One region of the Lysinibacillus sp. CNPSo 3705 genome, then DNA from elsewhere that is predicted to be linked to it. Evidence: riboswitches for the same ligand, from Rfam matches in the RefSeq annotation. Region 1 holds a riboswitch; each other region holds the start of a gene.
What was found. A riboswitch is a leader RNA that binds a small molecule or an ion and turns the genes downstream of it on or off. The one in region 1 is predicted to bind cobalamin.

Region 1 (7,851 bases):
TAGATATGCTCACCTAAAGCTGCTTGCGCTACTTCATCTTGAGCAAGTAATACTAAAGCATCGTCCAGTGCTGCTGGTAAGTTTGCGATACCATTCGCTTTACGCTCTTCATCAGACATCACGTAAATGTTACGGTTAATAGCTGCTGGAGGTGTTAAGCTACGGCGAATACCTTCAAGACCAGCTTCTAAAATAACAGCCATCGCTAAATATGGATTAGCAGATGGGTCCACAGAACGCACTTCTACACGAGTTGAAAGACCGCGTGCTGATGGGATACGGATAAGTGGTGAACGATTTTGAGCTGACCATGCTACGTAACATGGCGCTTCATAACCCGGTACAAGACGTTTATAAGAGTTAACTGTAGGGTTTGTCACTGCTGTGAAGCCTTGAACGTGAGCAAGGACACCTGCCATGAATTGCATCGCCGTTTCAGAAAGACCTAGTTCAGTAGATTCATCGTAGAATGCATTCTCTTTGCCTTTAAATAATGAAACGTTGAAGTGCATACCAGAGCCTGCTTCACCGAATAATGGTTTTGGCATAAATGTAGCATGTAAACCGTGTTTACGAGCAATTGTTTTAACAACTAATTTAAACGTTTGGATATTGTCACAAGCTGTAATTGCATCTGCATATTTAAAGTCAATTTCATGTTGTCCTGGAGCTACCTCATGGTGAGATGCTTCAATTTCGAAGCCCATTTCTTCTAGCTCTAATACGATATCACGACGGCAGTTTTCGCCAAGATCAGTTGGTGCTAAGTCGAAGTAACCACCGTGGTCATTTACTTCTAGTGTCGGTTCACCTTTTGCATCTAATTTAAATAAGAAGAATTCTGGCTCAGGCCCTAAATTGAAGCTTGTGAAGCCCATGTCTTCCATTTTCTTAAGGATACGTTTTAAGTTGTTTCGTGGGTCACCAGCAAACGGCTCGCCTTTAGCAGTGAATACATCACAGATGAAACGTGCTACTTTCCCTTTTTCAGAAGTCCAAGGGAACACTACGAAAGTATCCAAATCAGGATATAAATACATATCTGATTCTTCGATACGTACGAAGCCTTCAATAGATGAGCCATCAAACATCATTTTGTTTTCTAGAGCTTTGTCTAATTGGCTTACAGGAATCTCAACATTTTTGATTGTGCCAAGAATATCTGTAAATTGTAGACGAATAAAGCTTACGTTTTTTTCTTCGATTAGACGTTTAATGTCCTCTTTTGTGTATTTACCCACAGTTTTCCACACTCCTATAAAATGTCTAGCTTTTTTATCATTACCCTACCCTATTAATAAAGTAATTAACGATGTTGCTTTTTATTAATAGAATCGAGATAAATCCCCACGACGGATGGATGATTTTTGCATGCGCTGCGCTTGAAGCATTTCCTCACGCATGATGCGACGCAATTCTGAGTCACTTAAATTTTGTTCATCTGTTGAAACAGGTTCATTCTTTTTAGCGAACAGCTTTTTAATTTTTGCCATGTTCATACCCTGTTCCAAGTAATCTTTTATTTCTAGCAATACATCGACGTCATTTAATGAAAACATTCGACGGTTACCTTCTGTTCGGTGCGGCTCAATTAAATGGTGTTCTTCATAATAACGAATCTGACGTGCCGACAGCTCGGTCAATTGCATTACGATATTCATAGATAATAACGGCATAGTTCGTCTAATTTCACGACTCATTTAAGTCCCCTCCAATACCTGCTAATAATATAACGAAAAAATTACACTGTCAACCACTCATGTAAGGTTTCCTGACATGTGTTAAAATATTTTTTTCGAAATGACAATAATTATAAAAAATGAAGATTATTATCCTAACGTGGAGATTGATTTCCGTTCCGACTTGGTGCTTCCCCCGGGGCGCCCGATGTCTTAATACATTTCTACGTCTTTTCATCTATAAATAAAAAACTATTCAAAATAGAAATTTTGAATAGTTTTTTATTTACCTATTTTTGGATTTTTTGAACAGCACTACAAATTGCAAATTTTACGTGTTCGTATGTTAACCCACCTTGAATAAATGCTGTAAATGGCGGACGAATAGGACCGTCTGCTGTAAGCTCAATACTAGAACCTTGAATGAATGTTCCAGCTGCCATGATGACATCATCCTCATAGCCAGGCATATAAGCGGGCTCAGGTGCATAGTGCGCATTAACTGGTGAATTCGCTTGAATTTCACGGCAAAAGGCAATCATTTGTTCTGCAGTTTGGAAAGAAACCGATTGAATTAAATCTGTACGATTAGCATCATAGCTGGGTGATGTAATCATACCAATTTCTCCTAGCATAGCAGCCGTGAAAATCGCACCTTTTAAAGCTTGAGATACAACATGTGGTGCAAGGAAAAATCCTTGATAGAAATCACCAAGCGTATTTAATGTTGCTCCTGCTTCAGCACCTATACCTGGTGATGTCATACGATAAGCACATTTTTCTACTAAATCTGCACGGCCAGCAATGTAACCACCAATTTTCGCTAAGCCACCGCCAGGATTTTTAATGAGTGAGCCTGCTATTAAATCAGCCCCAACCTCTGTCGGTTCCTGTGCCTCAACAAATTCACCGTAGCAATTATCAACGAAAATAACTGCATCCGGTGCTAATTCACGGATTTTTGCACACATGTCTGTAATTTGCGAAATGGTAAAGGATGGGCGTGTTGCATAGCCCTTCGAACGTTGGATAGCAATCATTTTTGTGTTTGGTGTAATTGCAGCTGCAACACCTTCCCAATCGATCGCTTGATTATCGATTAAATCCACATGGCTATAACCGATTTTATAATCTTTTAACGAGCCAGTATCTTTATCGCCACCATCCACTATTGATTGCAATGTATCATAAGGCTGACCCGAAATATAAAGTAATTCATCACCCGGACGTAGTACTCCGAATAAGCTAAGTGTAATTGCATGTGTACCAGAAATAATTTGCGGACGTACAATGGCAGCCTCCGCTCCAAAGACCTCTGCATAAACTCGTTCTAGATTGTCACGCCCCTCATCATCATAGCCATAACCATTAGACGGGTGCAGATGATAGTCACTTACTTGATGCTTTCGGAACGCGGCAAGCACTTTTTGTTGATTGAAGAACGCCATGTCTTCTACCTTTGCATGAAAAGGGCGTACCTTTTCTTCTATTTTAGCAGCTAATGCTAGTGTTTCTTCTGATAAATTGGTTGTAAAAGTCATACTGTTCTTCTCCATTTCACATTTGTTCAAATCTTATCTTAACAATTTGTGAGCTTGCCTGCAAAGCTTGCTAATTTCATTAGGCACTAAGATCAGGACTCGGCATAATTGCGTGACATCCAACGAAGGCTTTCATTTCTTTTTAGCGATGCTTTTGCGACAGGCACAGGGTGCTTGGATACCTTGAAGTAACTTAAATCCGCATTTATCTCATCCACCTATAGTGCTGGGATATTTCTGTAACTGCCGTTTCACTTACGTTACACAAAACATTTGCTGAAAAGAAGTTGAATTACGAACTTAAAGTTTTAATTCTGCTATAATAAAATATTTAGTATCTGATAATTCCAAATCATAAGTCGATGCTTTTTTTGCGAAAACTTGTAGATACAGTAACTAATCTACAACAACATAAAATGATTTATTCACATAAGGGGTGAAAGGGTTGGCTTGGGAGGTTTTTAGTATCATTGGCACAATTGCCTTCGCAATTTCCGGGGCAATAATTGCAATGGAGGAAGAATACGATTTATTCGGTGTATATATACTCGGTATCGTAACTGCTTTTGGTGGTGGAGCTATACGAAACTTACTTATAGGTTTACCTGTAACAACACTGTGGGGGCAGGATAGAATGTTCCAAATTGCCATTGCAGCTATTACGCTCTTTTTTTTATTTCCACATCGACTCATTCAGCATTGGCATCGTTGGGGTAATGTCACTGATGCTATTGGATTATCGGCATTTGCGATTCAAGGTGCCCTTTATGCTGTGAAGCTCGACATGCCTATCAGTGCAGTTATTGTAGCTGCTGTCTTAACAGGGTCAGGTGGTGGAATTATTCGCGATTTATTAGCTAGACGACAACCATTAGTCCTCCGCGAAGAAATCTATGGTGTTTGGGCAGCATTAGCCGGGCTTATCATAGGACTTCAACTATTTTCAGGGGATATCTTTTTATATGTATTATTTGGTGTGATCACAGTACTAAGAATACTTTCATATATGAAGAAATGGCGTTTACCGTTACGGAAGTTGAATCGAGCATAGTTATACTGTTGCATAATAAAAGCCCAAATCTGAGATTTGGGCTTGAATTTTTAAATTCATTTTTTCTTAGCGGTTCTATCCACGACTTCGGCTGCTCTATCCACGATTTTGACGGTTCTATCCATCACTTTGGCTGTTCTATCCACGACTTCGTTTATCACACACCGTGATCCGCGTAATAAAGTTACTTTTTCAACAGCAACATTGCTTCTTCTAAAGTAGCCATATTTTTCATCATAGAGCACGCTGCGTCCAAAATGGGAAAGGCTAAAGCTGCACCAGAGCCCTCCCCCAATCGCATATTCATCTGTAACATCGGTTCAACTCCTAGCATGTCAGCGGCAATTTTTGCACCTGGTTCTTCAGAGGCATGCGAAGGAATGATATAGTCTTTTACGTTAGGTTCAAGTTCATAAGCGATAAGGGCAGCGATGGTAGAAATGAAACCATCAATAACAACAGGTTTACGATGTGCAGCGGCAGCAAGTATCACCCCAGCCATAGCACCTATTTCTAATCCACCAACTTTTGCAAGAATATCTATAGCATCATCACGATTTGGTTCATTTAATGCAATAGCATCATAAATGACTTGTACTTTATGCGCTATCCCCCCTGGTCCAACACCTGCACCAAAGCCTGTCACTTCATTCGGATGACATTCACAAAGAACCGATAATATGGCAGCACTCGGTGTTGTATTACCAATACCCATTTCACCTGTCCCGAGTACATTTATCCCATTTTTTATTTCTTCCGTAGCTACTTCAATTCCTACTTCAACAGATTGAATGGCTTCTTCCCTTGACATAGCAGGGCCCTTTGCCATATTGTCCGTGCCATATTTAATTTTTTTTACGATAACACCAGCATCAAGAGGAATATCTTCTTTTACGCCAACGTCAACTGTAACAATTTTTGCATCTGTGATTTTTGCGATAGCACAGACACCAGTTCCGCCTCTAGGAAAATTTAATGTTTGAAAGACTGTCACATTTTGTGGATTAGATGTTACCCCTTCATCACAAACACCATGATCTGCTGCACAGACAATAATTGCTTTATTATCAATCGCAGGAAATAGTTCGCCTGTAATTCCGGATAGCTGCACAGCAAGGGCCTCCAGTTTCCCCAAGCTTCTAGGTGGCTTGCAAAGTGCATCTATGCGTTCCCGTGCCTTCTCCATCATTTTGTAGTCAGCACTTTGAATGTTGTGAATCGTCTGTTGTAATAATTGCATTGAAAATTTCCCCTTCCTTTTTTGCCCTTGTAACTTGAAGAATGATTTAGAGAAAAAATAAAAAGCCTGTAGTTTATTCCATAACAAATAAACTACAGACTTTTCCATCGTCTATATAACCGAAGCAGATAGGCAGGTCTCCTGGCTCAATTTCAACATTTCATAGAACCTTCCCAGAACGATGCTAGTGGCATTCTCTATGAAACTCCCTTTTACAGTGGTGGGACCGCTAAAGCTTTTCACTTTATTCCCTATTCTCCCGCAATGGGCACCTAATGCTTTTATGCAATTACTTTAAATCTACGTCAAAGTAGTTTTTGTGTCAATATATTAGTGGAATCGCATATTTCTTGCCAACTTTTCTTAGTCTGACTTTCCAAGTGACTCAAGAATCAGCCGGGACAAGAAAGCGAATATTATATCTCATATTCACGTAATCGATCTATTGTGTAAGGTTTTATTTAAACAACTTTTTTTCATATCTCTCGAAAATCTTTAATAATTGACAAATATATAATAGTTAAGTAATATTAACTTAACCAAAACCTTTAAAATGAATTAGGGATGATACATCTGTGCATGACTATTTAATAATTACAGACAAAATTAATCAAAAATTCGAACAATTCAAGTTGTTAGTTTTACAAGAAACCAAAGAGGTTGAGGAACTAGCGAACTTTCACTTAACGCCTCAACAAGAAATTATTATGTCTTATATCATTCACCATGAGCCGGTCATTGCGAAAGATATCGCAAATCATTTTGATATTTCCAAAAGTGCAGTTAGCCAAGTAATTTCAAAGCTCGAAGAAATGAAAATGATATATCGTCAAGAGAATTCAATCAACCGTAGAGAGACCTTTATTTATCTTGGGGAAAAGGGCAAAGAGTTTCATCAGCTTCTAAAAAAAATTGACGACATTCTTGTAGAAAAATATTATTCGAAAGTAAGCTTAAAAGAGTTAAAAAATGTTCTTGATACATTAAGTAAGATTGTCGAGTCTAAAAAAGACAATGAGCGTTAAAATATAATCTCCTTTATAGTAGGTGGACAAGCAATCGCCTCTCACCTACCAAAAGGAGTTTTTCTTTTTGGATGTCCTAAACTAAGGAGATACAACTGTTTAGTTAACCAAACTTAACTATTTATTATTCTCATCCGTTAAATCACTTTTTATATTAGTTTTATAATAGTAAAACTTATCTTCCTTTTTCTCTTTATTAAGCAATACATCAGGATCTGCACCTTTCACATAGTGATCAAAGAAAGCCAATATATAGCGATTCATTACTTGATGAAATTGATTTACGTCAATATTCCATGACAATAAAGGAGATAGGAAGGGGAAATCTGTAAACGTATAATGATCTCCTGCGATAAAAGTAAGCATAAAAGTGTCTCCCTTTATTCCCTCTTTATAGTGAAAATCAGCAAGCTCTGTAATTTTATTATGATACTTTTGAAATTCCTCCGAGGTGATATTCGTATATTGAATTTCTTCATCGGATATATAGAGATAGTCTTCATTTAAAATAAACATAAAAGGTTGTTCAAAACCTGAGCTGGCCACCGGTTCATGTAAAGGTCCATCTATGTTGATTCCTGCAGAAATCCGACTATCATCCAACAATGCTTGAGCAGCTGTCGAACCTCCATATGAATGACCAAATATGCCGATTCTGTCCATGTCCATCTTTCCAGTAAATAAACCCCGAGGATCCTTATCATTTATCATTGATAATTGATCTAGCGCATAGCTCATATCTTTTGATCGTGTTTTAACATCTTTTTCGTCTTCAATATTAAATGAATAAGAATATGCGTCTGTTTGGTTCAAGATTTCCCGACCATCTGGGAACTTCGTATAGGCTGCATCATTTATATGGTCAACGCTGACACCAAAGTATCCATGACTTGCTAATTCCTCCATTTGGGAGTAACTTTGCATTCTAGTACTGCCAAAGCCGTGAGAAAATAATAGAACCGGATATTTATCTTCTTGATTGGATACTGCTATATCTTTTATGCTGTTAGTTTGTCCATACTTCAAATACTCAAATAAAAAACGTGGAACAGAAAAAATGAATTCCATCGTCCCCGACCATTCTTCGTAAGGAAAGGATTCATAATGACTATCCTGTGCACCATCTTTTACCTCTACCGGATACCATATTTGTATCATTAATTCATGAGCTTTTTGTTCCGAGTCATGTCTGGATTCGTCTATCAAATACCTTGAGTTCATACCTACTTCAAAAGAACCTAAAGGCTTTGGAAGATGAAATACAGGCATGATCGTGACTAAACCGAAGCTGCTGAACGAATAAATGAAAATAAAC
Region 2 (7,851 bases), on a different contig from region 1:
TGCTTCTTCATTCGTTAAAAATTGTGAATCAGATCTTGGATAGGAAACAACGCCCTTTAAATAAAGTTTTTGCAAAATATCCAGCGTATTTTGTGGTGACAATTTATAAGCTTTGTTTGCTGTAGCTTGTAATGCAGATAAGTTGAATAACAATGGGGGAGCATATTCCTTTGTTTCTCTTTTAATACTATTAATTTCTACATTTTTATTGAGACAGAAATTAGCAATCGCAATGGCTTGTCGTTCCTCTTGAACTCTTGAAATGTTATCTTTATGCCATTTTGCTTTTAACAATTTTCCATCGAAATCAAACTCTGTTTCTACTTCCCAAAATGGTTCTGATTTAAAATTTGCAATTTCATGCTCTCTTTTTACTATTAGTGCAAGTGTAGGTGTTTGTACACGACCAATTGAAAATACATCTTTCACGCCATTTCTTTTGAGGAGTACCGTGTATAATCTGGATGTGTTGATGCCAATTAGCCAGTCTGCACATGAACGACTTAGTGCTTCAAAATATATATCGCGTGTCTTCTCTTCTGGTAGTAAATTAGCAAACCCATTTTTTACAGCGTTTTCTGTTAAAGATGATATCCATAGACGTTTCATCGGTTTATTAACACCGCATACTCTTAAAATGGTGCGGATAATCAATTCACCTTCACGCCCAGCATCACCACCAATAATGATTTCTTGAATGTCTGATCTTTTTACTAAACTTTTGATTACATTAAATTGTTTATACTTTGACTTAGTCACTTTATATTCAAATCGATCTGGAATAATAGGTAATGTTTCTAATGTCCATTTTTTCCATGTAGAATTATATTCTTCCGGGGCTTTCAGTTCACATAAATGTCCAATCGCCCATGTGATAAGTGCTCCAGCTGGAAAGTAGGTGTTTGGCTTAACTTCGAAATAACCCGGTTTTTTTGTAAAAGAAAAGGGGGCAGCTAATTTTGCAGCCTGGTCTGGTTTTTCTGCAATTACTATCTTCATATGCACTTCTCCTATTAATAATAATTACAACTTTATGTTTAATAATTATAAATGAATTTTAAGGATAACGGTTATATTAATATTTGTGTCCATCTTTTATTAAGAACTCTAATTAGGTTGACTAATAATCTAGGCTTTTAGACATTTTAATAAGTTAAAATTACAAACCATGAAACAACACCGCCTAAAAACTATACTGAAAAAACAATATTACGAGTGATGGATGTGATAAAGTGATTGAAAATGAAGATAGTAACGAAATCATGGAGGCTATGTTTTAAGCGGTTATAGCATTGGTACCCCGTCTACTCGGGCAGAGACGATAAAGAAACTTATTACAGTCGGCTATATAGTTATGCGAAATAAAAATTTAGTGTGTAGGAGCTTGGTAAAAACTTGATAGAAACTTTTCCTGTAAGAGATTTATTTGATTTAGCGTTTACTGGTAGATTGGAAACCATTTTGAAAAGAGTAAGTTTACGAAGGAACAGTTCCTACATTTAATTGTTAATTTTACCGGCAATGCCGTTGAAACGATTAAAAATAGTGAAGATGTAACACTCAGTAAAGTTACACGAGCGAAAAAGAAATTTGAAGCAGTGGGGAAGTGCCCATTATGTGGTCATAGCGTGATTGGAGGCCAAAAAAGCTTGGGCTGTAATAACTGGAAAAGGGGCTGTAAATTTGTCATCTGGAAAAGCATAGAAGAGGGAGCCTACTAAAAATAATGGTGAAGAAATTGCTAGCTAATGGAACGGTATTGGTAAAAGGCTTAACAAGTAAAAAAGGGTCTAAATATGCTCAATTAACATATGAAAAATATCCAAACAACGAATATTTTAGTTAAAAGGTGGAATTTGAAAAATAAGGATTAAATTAAGAATTGACTTTTTTAAAAAATAGTTTTCTACGAAATGAAGGTTATTTTAACCTAATGAAATTAATCTGAACAAATATTATTCTTAGGAAATAATCAAGTGGACATAATAAAGATAGAAGAGAAATAATTTTTTTTAAAAAAACTGTAACGAATTAATAAAATTTTGGATATATGAATGATTAACTTTTTAAGTAGCTTGACTTATAGTTGGAAAAAATTATTAAAATGAAATTAAAGATAAAGTGATATCTTATATTTATCAACCAAACGACCGCTATTTGGAGTTTTTCAAGCTATTTGAAGTCATATATTTTTCATACTAATGAAAGGAGGTAAACTGTGAATAAAGATAATATATTTCAAGAATACGGAGATTTCGTTTTTAGATATTTATTGGCACTAACTAATAATCATCAAATTGCTGAAGAGTTAACGCAGGAGACGTTCTATCAAGCGATTAAGTCTATAAACAAATTTTATGATAATGGAACAGTGAAATTTTCTACATGGCTATGTTCTATTGCAAAAAATGTTTGGCTACAGGAACTGAATCATGATAAAAAAAGAAAGCAATTATTAGAGTCATTAAGTGATATGAAACCATTAACCTCCAACTTAGAAGAAGAATATTTTAGAAAAGAAGATAAAGTTAATTTTTTCAAGCAAGCTCATCAACTGAGTGATAAAAAGCGTGAAATACTTTACTTAAGGTTATTAGGTAATCTTTCTTTTAAGGAGATTGGTTCTATTGTTGGAGAAACTGATAATTGGGCAAGAGTTACATATTATCGTGCAAAAAAAGAATTAAGAGAGGGTGTAATAAAATATGAACCATGATATTTTTAAAGATTTAGTACCCAGTTATATAGAAAAATTGACTAGTGAAGAAACTACTAGACAGATGAAAAAACATATGAGCGAATGTGAAGAATGCAAAAAATATGTAATGGAAATGCAAGAAGGTTTTTTGGTAGAAAATACCCGTGAAATTAATAAGGGAAAGGAGAGTATTGATTATTTAAAAAAAGTGCGTTTCAAAAATAGGAGAAAAATTTTCGTGGTCGCAGGATCATTACTAGCTTTCTTTCTCATTATATCTGTGAGTTATTATTTTCTTTTTGTCCATATGTGGATAGCAGATGAGAATAATGTGCAAAAAAACATTCAACGACATGGAACAACAGTTACTTTGACATTCCAAACCAAAAGTAACAATCGTTATCTTTTAGCTATGGAGGATTCTAGAAATAATAAATATAAAGATGAAATTATTATTTATGAGAGTTGGAATATTCTAGCTGATAAGAAATGGAATTTTTTCTCTGAATTAGCGAAATCCCACAGGGACGGTGTTAACATCACATATACCTTCTTAGATGAAAATACTCTATTACTCAACAATGGTGAAGAAAAAGAATTATCCGATGAGGACAAGATAAAAATTCAATTTAAAAATAATACAGAGGAAATAAGATTAAAAGATTTATATAATTTAAATCACTAGCGTCGAATTAAAATAATTCAAATATATTGTTAAAAACTTAATTTTCTGCGATATCATCCGTGCATAAAAAAGTCTTTATCATGGTTTGGGAGGTAGTCAACCATCCGAATCCAAAATAAAGGACATAGAAAATGGATAAGTTTAAAAACATCATTTGAACAATGGTTTTCACCGATTCTTTACACAAATGGAGAAATTAGTTTACAAAGAAGCTTCATATCGCTTCATTTTTGAAAATTATTATTGTTTGCGTAGCTGAATGAAACCGAAAGTCTACGTACCATTAGTGACACGCTTTTATTAGACGACTACAAAAAGCAACGTTTTTAGAATCCATCAGTTTTCACAGTTAGATTGGCGATTAAACCAAGTGCCAACTGAGTTTTTTCAACATATTTATTAAAATAGATAACCAAAAAATTTTATTTTGTTAAATTAAGATTATCCACACTAATATTAAATATAGAGAAGAAGGCGATTCCTCATAGTGTACTGTGAGGAATTTGTAAGGTAAGATAAATCACTATCTAAATTTATTTATTTTTCTAATAATAATTAATGTTCAATAGTTCTGTTTTATAGCTATTAATAGCTCGTTTATCACCACTTTTACTTGATCGTAATAAATAATATAATTGCTATCTGGAAAATATTCTGATATTGTTCCTCTTATAACTTAATAAAATATTATTTTGTTGGTGCGAATGACTTGTTCGTTTGCTTAAAAGGGAAATCGGTGCAAATCCGGTGCTGTCCCGCAACTGTAATGGAGAGTCTATACAATATGTCACTGTAGCGAGCTATGGGAAGGCGTATAGATGATGAACCTAAGCCAGGAGACCTGCCAATAAAAGTCAACAAACTTACATAGAACCACGAGGATGGTTGTAGTGACTGGGAATCGACGCCCTTTATTTAACTATGACATCCTCTTGTAGATAAGGGGATTTTTTTTATGCCCTTTGCTTTAAGAGAGGAGAGCGTTTTGAAGAATCCAACAACAAGAAAAATTAACTTACTTTTAGTCGTATTAACGGGTGTCGTTCTAATATCTATGACGTTAGCGATCATGGTAGGCTCTGTGTCTATTACACCTAGTATTGTATGGCGCATTATTTTATCGCATATCCCGTTCAACCCACTTGGCATTACATTGGATTGGAGCCGTTCACAGGAAATCATCATATGGCAAATTCGTACTCCCCGCGTAGTACTTGCCATAATAGTCGGAGCGGGGCTTGCTATTTCGGGTGCTGCTATTCAAGCTTTAGTTCGTAATTCAATCGCGGACCCCTATATTTTGGGGGTATCTTCCGGTGCATCTGTCGGGGCTACATCTGTTATTTTACTTGGCACTTTTTCATTTTTAGGTATGTATGCGCTATCATTTGCTGCTTTTATAGGTGCGACAATTGCAGTACTGATTGTGTTTTTCTTAGCACGAGTTGGGGGACGAATTTCAGTTGTTCGATTATTATTAGCCGGAATTGCCGTGTCACTAGTTTTGTCAGCAATGACGAATTTTATGCTGATGATGACGAAGGAAGAGGGGGGCATAAAGGCAGTGATCTATTGGATGATGGGAAGTTTGGCCGGAGCGAAATGGGTGAATATAATGATTCCGTTCGTAGTTTTAACGATCGTCTACATAATTTTACGTCTACATGCACGCCATTTGAATTTACTTTTACTTGGCGAAGAATCTGCTGTTACGCTAGGGGTTAATTTAGAGAAATTTCGATTGCTACTAATTTTAGTAATTTCCCTATTAACAGGTGTCCTTGTTGCTGTAAGTGGTGCAATTGGCTTTATTGGCCTGATTATTCCACATATCGTACGTATGATTGTCGGCTCAAATTATAAGTTTGTACTGCCAGTTAGTGCATTAATTGGTGCGATATTTTTAATATGGGCTGATGCAGCTGCGCGCATTGTGATTGCACCTGAGGAAATGCCGATTGGAATTATAACGGCTTTATGCGGATGCCCATTCTTTATATGGATGTTGCGTAAGCAAATGTATTCTTTCGGGGAGGAGAATTAAATGGTATACGTTGCAAAAAACGTTACTTTTGCCGTGCAGCAGGTGAAAATATTAAACAATGTTTCTGTACATATTCAAGAACGCGAGTTTGTGGGCATAATTGGCCCTAATGGCAGTGGGAAATCGACCCTTTTAAAAAATATGTACCGTATGCTACAACCCCAAGAGGGAGAAGTATTTTTATTTAATGAAAATATTTACAAGCAATCTTCAAAGGTGGTAGCAAAGCAACTTGCCGTCGTAGGGCAGGAAACACCAGTACTATTTGAGTTCACTGTTAAAGATCTTGTGGCAATGGGACGTACACCGCATAAAAGGCTTTTGGAAGTAGATACAAAAGAAGACCTAGCTATTGTTGAGGAATCGATGCAGCAAGCAGGGGTACTGCATTTAAGTGAACGTACTTTTAGTTCCTTATCTGGTGGTGAGAAAAAACGGGTCGTTGTGGCAAGGGCATTGGCGCAACAGGCTAAGGTTATGGTATTAGATGAGCCAACGAATCATTTAGATATTCAGCATCAACTCCAGCTCATGGATTTAGTACGGGGCTTGCCGATTACGGTCATTGCAGCCTTGCATGATTTAAATATTGCAGCAACTTATTGCGATAAAATTTATGTTTTAAAGGACGGAGAAATTGCGGCATATGGAACTCCGTTTGATGTATTAACACCCTCATTGCTACAAAAGGTGTTTGGTGTACATGCGGAAGTTAGTGTACATCCTGTCACAAAAAAGCCGCATATTTTTTATATATCTGAGCAATTTTTATAGTTAGTTAAGAGTTTTAGATTTCTTTCTATAGATTATTTAGAAAAAAGGAGAAGTAGACATGAAGACATTAAAAAGCGTATGGCTTGTTCTTGCGATCGCAATGCTAAGTATGTTAACAGCTTGTGTTAGCGAGGAAAAACAGGAATCATTATCGAAAAGCGAACAAGTAGAACCAGCAAAAGCTGGTGCAACGGAAGTAACGATTGACAATAACGATACGACACAAGTCTATTCGGAAGCACCAAAAAAGGCAATTAGCTTAAATCAGCATGTGACAGAGATTATGCTAGCGTTAGGCTTAGAGGATTCAATGGTCGGAACAGCATATTTAGATGATGCGATTTATCCACCGTTACAAGCAGCGTATGAAAAAGTTCCAGTATTAGCTGAACAATACCCAACAAAGGAACAAGTGATTGATGCAGGAGCAGATTTTTTATATGCAGGCTGGAAAAGTGGGTTTAGTGAGAAAGGTGTCGGAACACCAGTAGAACTAGAAGCACTTGGCATCCACACTTATTTACATACATCTTCAAGCATTACAAATCCTAAGTTAGAGGATATTTTCGACGATATCCGCAATATCGCTAAGATATTCCATGTGGAAGAGCGTGGAGAAAAATTAATTAAGCAAATGACAAAAGATGTAGAGGACATTCGTACGAAGCTTCCGCAAGAGGAGGGTAATTTACGTATTCTTGTATTTGATAGTGGTGAGAAAGAAGTTTTCACAGCTGCACAAAACTTCATGAATGAACTTGTGACAGTAGCAGGTGGAAAAAATATATTCGGCGATGTTGAGTCTGGCTGGACAACCGTTTCAAAAGAAGATGTAGTTGAGCGCAACCCTGAAGTTATCGTTGTAATTGACTATGGTTCAACTACTGCTGAAGAAAAAATGAATTTCCTAAAAAATGATCCGGCACTAAAAGAAACGGAAGCGGTAGTAAACGGACGTTTCGTTATTTTACCACTATCAGCAGCATCTGAGGGTGTTCGTGCGGCTGAAGCAATTCGAATTTTGGCACAAGGATTTTATCCAGAAAGCTTTCAATAAAGAAGAAGAGCTAGCCATGTGCTAGCTTTTTTCATAGGAGGGTAAAAATGACTATAAATGCTTTTAGCCATAATATTCCTGAAAAAACATTTGCTAAGTTAAACAGAGAAGGTGAATTTACGCGTCTTGCTGTGAGCCCTGGCATTATCAACAAACATTATACACCAGCACAATTTCAAACAATCGCAGAGGTAGTCGGAGCGAGGGGTGCTATTAAATATTCTGCGTCCTACAGTATACTACTATCTATACCGACAATAGAATTAACGACGGCCAAAAGGAAGTTGGAAAAGGTGGGCTTATATATTGCCAAGCAAGGTCAGATTGTAGCTATGAAGGCTTGTGATTTTTGTGATGGCGATAAAATGGAGGCAGCACAGATTACAGAGGAGCTGTATCAGCAGCTGGAAGGCTTGGAAGTACCAAGCAGAATTTGCATTAATATGAATGGCTGTGCATCAGCTTGCTATAATGCCGTTTATGATGATATTGGGCTTGTATATCAGAAAGATAGCTTCGATGTATATTTAGGCGCTGTTCCAATGGGTAAACATGCACAGGCAGGGGAGTTATTTATGAAAAAAGTATCTGTA
Region 3 (7,851 bases), on a different contig from region 1:
AGTCTGAAAGTTATGAAATGTGGCTGACAGGGCAGCTACTTGAAAAAGCAGGAAGCATATATTTGAAATATGAAGAGGTGCAGGAGGATAAAACCATCCGCACAACTATGAAGCTAGGCAATGAACAGGCATTAATTATGCGTAATGGAGCAGTAAAAATGCGATTACCACTTAACATAATTGAACAACAAATGGGTCATTATGAGAGTGATTTCGGTTCAATGCCACTCGTCATTGACACGAAAGAAATGACATTTACAAAGCAGGCAGTAAGCGGAGATTTCCATGTACAGTACGATTTACTAATGGGTGGGCAATCCGTTGGCAATTATACATTAGACATTACATTTACGGAGGTACAATGATGAACGCAGTAGAACAAGTACAACAAGCCATTAAAGCAGCGATTGCACAGGCTGTTGAAAAAGCTGGCTTAGTCGAGGCTGGCACACAATTAAATATTCACCTTGAAACACCAAAGGATAAAGCAAACGGAGATTATGCAACAAATATTGCTATGCAATTAACGAAATTAGCAAAAAAACCACCTCGTGCAATTGCAGAAGCTATTTTGGATAATCTTGACACAGCAGGCACAGATATTGAGAAAATCGATATTGCTGGTCCTGGCTTCATGAATATTACTGTGCGTAAAGATTTCTTATCAGGTGTAGTAAAAGCAGTACTTGAGCAAGGTGCTGATTATGGTCGTTCTAATGCTGGCGCAGGAGAAAAAATTCAAATTGAATTCGTATCTGCGAATCCAACAGGTGATCTACATTTGGGTCATGCACGTGGAGCTTCTGTAGGGGATTCATTATGTAACGTGCTAGATATGGCAGGTTACGAAGTATCTCGTGAATACTACATTAATGACGCGGGTAACCAAATTAATAATTTAGCGTATTCACTAGAAGCGCGTTATAAGCAAGCTTTAGGAATGGATGCTGAGATGCCAGAGGACGGCTACCACGGTCAAGATATTATTGAAATCGCTGGTAAACTAGCAGGCGAGCATGGCGATGCAATTTTAGCAAAATCTGCTGAAGAACGTTTTGCATTTTTCCGTCAACATGGTTTAGCGTTAGAATTAGACAAGTTAAAAACAGACCTTGCAAACTTCCGTGTAAACTTTAATGTGTGGTATTCAGAAACTTCACTATACGAAAACGGCAAAATCGAAGTAGCGTTAGATAAACTAAAAGCAAATGGTCATGTATTTGAAGAAGACGGTGCTACTTGGTTCCGTTCAACAACATTTGGTGACGATAAAGATCGCGTGTTAATTAAAAACGATGGTTCTTTCACATACCTGACTCCAGATATCGCCTACCATGAGGACAAAATTGTACGTGGCTTCGATAAATTAATTAATATTTGGGGAGCTGACCACCACGGCTATATCCCACGTATGAAGGCTGCTATTCAAGCGCTAGGCTACGACCGTGATACACTTGAAGTAGAAATCATCCAAATGGTTCAACTTTATAAAAACGGTGAGAAGTTCAAAATGTCTAAACGTACAGGAAACGCTGTTACAATGCGTGAGCTTGTAGAAGAGGTTGGCTTAGATGCAGTTCGTTATTTCTTCGTGAAAACGGCGGGTGATTCTCACATGGACTTTGACCTTGATCTTGCTGTATCTCAATCAAATGAAAATCCAGTGTATTATGCACAATATGCGCATGCACGTATTTCTTCCATTTTACGCTCAGCGAATGAGCAAGGCTTTGCTGCAACAACAGATCATTTAACGCTGTTAACTGCAGAAAAAGAAATTGATTTACTGAAAAAAGTGGGCGACTTCCCGAAAGTGGTAGCAGATGCTGCGAAGCACCGTACACCACACCGTATCGCCAACTACATTCAAGAAACAGCAGCTGCATTCCACAGCTTCTATAACGCTGAAAAAGTATTAGATGCTTCAAATAAAGAGCTAACAGAAGCTCGTTTAGCCCTTATTACTGCTGTACGTACAACAATTGCCAACGCATTACGCTTAATCGGCGTATCTGCACCGGAAAAAATGTAATAATCGTCTTTCTAGCCCCGGCACAATCATGTGCCGGGGGTTTTATGTTTTAGGAAGCAAGAGCGGTTGAGGCGAGGGAAAGAGTGGCCGGGTTGAGGGGAAGATTCCGGGGCGACGGAAAGAGCAGCCGGAGCGACGGAAAGAATAGTCGAAGTGACAGAAAGAATATGAAGCGACGGAGGGAGCAGCTAGGGCGACGGAAGGAACAGTCGAAGCGACGGAAAGAACCGCCGAAGTGACGGAAAGAATCAGAAGCGATGGAAGGAGCAATCGAAGCGACGGAAGGAACCGCCGAGGCGACGGAAAGAATAGTCGAAGCGACGGAAGAGACAGCCCAAGTGACGGAAGGAACCACCAGAGCGACAGAAAGAATCTGAAGCGACGAAAGGAGCAGCCGGGACGACGGAAAGAATAGTCGAAGCGATGGAAGAAACAGCCGAAGTGACGGAAAGAACCACCAGAGCGACGGAAAGAATCTGAAGCGACGGAAGGAACCGCCGAGGCGACGGAAAGAATAGTCGAAGCGACGGAAGAGACAGCCAAAGTGACGGAAAGAACCACCAGATTCAGCGGGTGTCCAACACCAGATGAAATAGAGGAACTCAATCTAAGAACGCTACGTCCTGTGGCAATGACTGAGTGACCAACATTATATTGGCGAATGTCACGGAATTGGAAAGAAGTTCACATAGGATGTTAGCCTAAAATCATCGCATCCATGCGATAACGGCTAACTGACCTGCATCACGCAGGCCTAAGCACAAAGCCAATCCCGACGCAATTATGCCAAGGCATAATGGATTGTTTAGAAGTCGTCTCGAATGGAGGCGACTTCTTTCATTTTCATGTATAATAAAATCAACTGAATATTATAAAGGTTCTTTACTTAAGTAAAGTGAAAAGGGAAATCGGTGTAATTCCGATGCGGTCCCGCCACTGTATGTGTGAGTTTTTTCAATCTGCGCCACTGAAAATTTCGGGAAGGCTTGAAAAAGCGTATGAAGCACAAGCCAGGAGACCTGCCTTTATGGAAAACACGTTGTAGCCTACGAGGATAGGATGGTGGATTTTGTATATGTATTTTTGTGCAAATTTAACCCCCTCATTATTTTTTGATGAGGGGTATTTGTTTTGGAAGATGAATGTCGATAAATTTGAAAACATGGGCGAATGTTGGTTAGAAGTTCGCGATGTTGATATACCCCTACAATGTTAGGTATCAAAAACTAAAACGTATCGATAAATCAGAAAAACAATAACAACTATATGCACAAATAGACTGAGGAGGATTCACATGAAGAAAATTTGGAAAATAGGGTTATCAGCATTTTTAGCTATTGGCTTACTTGCTGCATGTAATACAAAAGAGGCGACAAATGACAAGCCGTCATCTTCTGAGCAACAAGGGACAACAAAAGTAGACCAAGCAACATTCCCAATGACGATAAAGGATGCTACAGGCAAGGATATTACGCTAGAGGCACCTCCTGAAAAAATTGTCTCACTCATTCCGAGTAACACAGAAATTTTATTTGGCCTTGGCTTAAATAATGAAATAGTTGGTGTGACAGATAATGACGACTATCCACCAGAGGTTACTAAAAAAGAAAAGGTTGGCGGTATGGATTATAATATTGAAAAAATTATTGCTTTAACGCCGGATATCGTTTTTGCGCATGCGTCGGGTATGGGTTATTCAAAAGGAGCTATTGAACAGCTTGAGGCGGCAGGTGTAAAAGTATTTGTTGTAGCGGATGCAAAAAACTTTAATGAAACTTACACAACAATTGAACAGCTTGGTCGTGCAACAGGAAAACTAGAAGAGGCTAAAAAAATTGTTGCAAATATGAAGGCAAAAGTTAAAGAAGTTGAAACAAAACTTGACGGTGTTGAGGCGAAAAAAGTCTTTGTAGAGTCGTCTGATGAGCCAGAAATTTATACAGCGGGTAAAGGTACATTTATGAATGAAATGCTAGAAATGATTCATGCCGAAAATGTGGCAGCAGATTCAAATAGCTGGTATAAAATTGATGCTGAACAAATTATCGCAAAAAATCCAGATGTCATTGTTGTGGCATATAATTACGTACCTAATATTTTAACGAAAATTCCACAACGTGCAGGCTTTGAGACAATCTCTGCCGTGAAAAATAACGCCATAGTACAAGTGGATGAAAATATAACAAGTCGTCAAGGTCCTCGTTTAGCAGATGGTCTTGAGGAATTAGCGAAGGCCGTCTACCCTGAGGCGTTTAAATGAGTAAAAAAATTGTAGCCTATGTAACAGCAATAACGCTTCTAATTATTAGCATCTGGTGTGGCGTGGCGATAGGCTCGGTTCATATTCCGCTAGAAGTATTGTGGAATAAGGCGGCTGATGAAACAGCCGCCAATATTTTATGGAAAATTCGATTACCTCGAGTTTTGCTTGCGGGGCTTGTAGGGGCGTCACTTGCAATTGCAGGGGCCGCTTTTCAAGGCTTATTAAAAAACCCTTTGGCTGACCCTTATACGTTAGGTGTTTCCTCTGGTGCATCAGTTGGCGCAGTTATGACGATTTTTTTTAGTATATCAATACCTGTTGTAGGTCATTTTACATTGCCGACCTTTAGTATGATAGGTGCCATATTAACGATGGTAGCTGTTATGGGCTTTGCTAGAATAGTAGACCGCTCGTTAAAAATGGAAACTCTAATTTTAACGGGAGTTATATTTAGTTCATTTTTAGGTTCCTTGATTTCTTTAATGATTGCATTATCTGGTGAAGAGCTTCGCCAAGTTATCGGATGGCTGCTCGGCTCAGTATCGATGCGTGGTTGGCCTTATGTTCAGATGATTATCCCGTTTGTCATAATAGGCTCCATTATGCTTTGGACACAAAGACGCGAGTTAAATGTGCTGTTATATGGTGAAGAACGCGCGAAGCATCTAGGTGTTCATGTTAAGCGTAGTAAATATATTATTTTAGTGGGCGGATCCATGTTGACAGGAGCTGCGGTAGCTGTTTCTGGAACGATTGGCTTTGTTGGTTTAGTCGTCCCTCATATGACGAGAATGGTTTGGGGCTCTGATCACCGACACTTATTGCCATTATCCTTTTTAAATGGGGCAACTTTGCTGATTATTTGTGATTTAATAGCACGAACAATTATTATGCCAAGAGAGCTACCGATTGGTGTCATTACTGCATTTATTGGGGCACCGGTTTTTTCTTATATTTTTTACAAGCAACGTAGAAGCAAGGGGGTACGGGCATGATTGTTGTTGAACATCTTTCCGGCGGCTATGAAGACGTACCTATCGTCCAGGATATAAGTTTTTCAGTTGAAAAAGGCAAAATACTAGGGATCTTAGGGCCGAATGGTAGCGGGAAATCCACACTGTTAAAAGTAATAAGTGGTATACTACCAGCAACTGCAGGCACTATATTAGTAGATGGCAAAAGTAGCAGCTCTTACAATGCTCGTGCATTAGCAAAAAAAATGGCGGTGCTACCACAATTACATGCTAATGCTTTTTCTAACAGTGTACGGGAGGCAGTATCACTTGGGCGTTATCCACATCAAACAGGTTTCTTTTCAAGCTGGACTGATCGCGATGAACAAGCAGTCCAACATGCCATGATGCAAACTGGTGTGAAACGCTATGAACAAACACCGATGGAATTTTTGTCGGGCGGGGAGCAGCAAAGAGTTTTTGTAGCCCAAGCTCTTGCGCAAACAGCTGAAATATTGCTGCTAGATGAACCAACGAACCATCTAGATATTGCTCATCAACGACAAATTTTAGATATGGTGCGAAAAGAAGCTATTGAAAGTGGTTTGACCGTTATTATGGTACTGCATGATATGAATTTAGCCTCCCTCTATTGTGATGAATTATTGCTAATGGAGGAAGGTCGGATGCGAGCATTGGGGGCGCCGCATGAAGTATTAATCGCTTCGCAAATCGAAGACGTCTATCAAGCGCGAGTTGCAACTTACGCACATCCAGAAATTCCAAAGCCTCAAATTACCATGATGCCAGCATCAGTTGAACATCAGCAACGTGCTGTCATTACAAAAGAAAATTTCACTGTTACAGATCGTTATATTAAACTTCAATCGGAGTTTCCGTTAAAAACAGTGTCCTCAGCTGTCCATAACCCAGGAATCGGTTGGTATGATTGTCTACTAAATCGCTCTGTACCAATAGATTATGTCATTAATGATGTAAAGAGAGAGGTCGCTGAATTTCTACTAAAGGAGCATTTTTCATCTACAAGTACCGTCGTCATGTTAACAGCTGTTCCAACAAATCTTGTAGCTATTAATGAATATAAAGCTTCCTTTGGCAGCGTCCTAGTTGCCGTTACGGCCGGAGTAGGCAATGCAGTTGATGTGTCTCGTACACATGAAAGACAAGATAAACCACATATTGGTACTATAAATACGTGGGTTATTGTTAATGGTTGTTTATCAGAAGAAGCGTTTTTCCAAGCAATGATGACGGCTACCGAGGCAAAAACAAAGGCATTGCAATCGGAAAATATTCGCGATGAACTTAGTGGTACAATTGCGACAGGTACTGCTACGGATAGTTTATTAATTGCAGCTACACAAAAAGGGGAAGAAATGCTGTATGGAGGTCCCATTACTGATGTAGGTAAGATTATCGGTAAAGGTGTTTTTGAAACAACTGTACAGGCAATAAAAAATTATCTTCATTCAGCAGATACACCTGCTAAATGAAAATAATGCCCTGCACGACAGCGGCAATTACGCTCAGGCGAAATTATAAAATAACTTTAGGGAGATGAGAGAATGAAGCTTTACACGAAAACCGGCGATACAGGGAAAACAAGTCTTATCGGTGGACGCGTTGATAAAGATAGCTTACGCGTTGAAACATATGGGGCCATTGATGAATTAAATTCTTTTATTGGTAAGGCTGTTAGTGAACTAGATCGTGAATTATTTAAGGATATTTTAATGGATTTAGAAACAATTCAGCATGAGCTTTTCGATGCGGGTGGCGATCTTGCTAACGTCATGAAGGAACGCCATTATAAGCTAACAGAGCAGCCAATCGAAGTGTTGGAAACGCGTATTGATGCATTATCAGATGAAGCACCGCCGTTACAGCGCTTTATTTTACCAGGTGGTGCACCAGCAGCTGCAACCTTACACATTGCTCGCACAGTAGCACGTCGAGCAGAGCGTCAAATGGTAACGCTTATGAAGGAAATCGAAGATGTACCGACAATTGTACAAAAATATTTAAACCGTCTATCTGACTATTTATTTGCAGCTGCAAGGGTTGTGAATTTCCGATTGAATGTCGCGGATGTTGAATATATTCGAAGTGGCAATGTCTTTAAAAAATAATTACCTAAAGTTGTGGTTATTGTGATGAAGATTTATCGGAACAAAATCTCATTTTATCGGAACAATTTTAACTTTTATCGGAATAATTTCAGTTTTTATCAACTAAGGGCGATATGAGATCACGAGCAGAGGAACGAGAGGCTAAAGGCATCACGTTGAAATAAAATAACTACTTTGAAATCTAGCGCACTAAAAAAAGTCGATTTGTCATCAAAAACATGATGCAAATCGGCTTTTTTGACTATGTAAATACTACAAAAGAAGACAAATTTATATTAAAAATATATCTTTAGTGTTTTAGAACGCTCTTAAAATTTAGGGTGGCATTTTTTCTAGTAAAATGTAAGAATATAAAATTATCAGAAATATTTCCGTTTTATGTTGACTGAATGCTCACTCATTTATTAGAATAGGAATATAATGATGGAATGACGTACATTTACGTATGAGCTA

Region 2: it holds a riboswitch for cobalamin, as region 1 does, so the genes downstream of both, PVA17_RS08415 (FecCD family ABC transporter permease) here and cobT (nicotinate-nucleotide--dimethylbenzimidazole phosphoribosyltransferase) in region 1, are expected to answer to the same signal.
Region 3: it holds a riboswitch for cobalamin, as region 1 does, so the genes downstream of both, PVA17_RS15845 (ABC transporter substrate-binding protein) here and cobT (nicotinate-nucleotide--dimethylbenzimidazole phosphoribosyltransferase) in region 1, are expected to answer to the same signal.

Annotation. Positions count from the first base shown of each region.
Region 1 covers NZ_JAQZSD010000098.1:3,672-11,522, forward strand. Annotated here, with positions in the region: gene glnA (type I glutamate--ammonia ligase) at 1-1,241, opposite strand, end outside; gene PVA17_RS23190 (MerR family transcriptional regulator) at 1,326-1,700, opposite strand; gene PVA17_RS23195 (methionine gamma-lyase family protein) at 1,970-3,220, opposite strand; gene PVA17_RS23200 (trimeric intracellular cation channel family protein) at 3,666-4,271, shown strand; gene cobT (nicotinate-nucleotide--dimethylbenzimidazole phosphoribosyltransferase) at 4,456-5,511, opposite strand; cobalamin riboswitch at 5,626-5,802, opposite strand; gene PVA17_RS23210 (MarR family winged helix-turn-helix transcriptional regulator) at 6,087-6,536, shown strand; gene PVA17_RS23215 (alpha/beta hydrolase family protein) at 6,654-7,851, opposite strand, start outside.
Region 2 covers NZ_JAQZSD010000014.1:62,354-70,204, forward strand. Annotated here, with positions in the region: gene PVA17_RS08400 (DNA topoisomerase III) at 1-999, opposite strand, end outside; gene PVA17_RS08405 (RNA polymerase sigma factor) at 2,219-2,716, shown strand; gene PVA17_RS08410 (anti-sigma factor) at 2,706-3,383, shown strand; cobalamin riboswitch at 4,063-4,246, shown strand; gene PVA17_RS08415 (FecCD family ABC transporter permease) at 4,438-5,427, shown strand; gene PVA17_RS08420 (ABC transporter ATP-binding protein) at 5,428-6,201, shown strand; gene PVA17_RS08425 (ABC transporter substrate-binding protein) at 6,260-7,258, shown strand; gene PVA17_RS08430 (NAD(P)/FAD-dependent oxidoreductase) at 7,306-7,851, shown strand, end outside.
Region 3 covers NZ_JAQZSD010000037.1:29,737-37,587, forward strand. Annotated here, with positions in the region: gene PVA17_RS15835 (YwiB family protein) at 1-365, shown strand, start outside; gene argS (arginine--tRNA ligase) at 365-2,032, shown strand; cobalamin riboswitch at 2,891-3,073, shown strand; gene PVA17_RS15845 (ABC transporter substrate-binding protein) at 3,327-4,292, shown strand; gene PVA17_RS15850 (FecCD family ABC transporter permease) at 4,289-5,290, shown strand; gene PVA17_RS15855 (adenosylcobinamide amidohydrolase) at 5,287-6,762, shown strand; gene PVA17_RS15860 (cob(I)yrinic acid a,c-diamide adenosyltransferase) at 6,835-7,398, shown strand.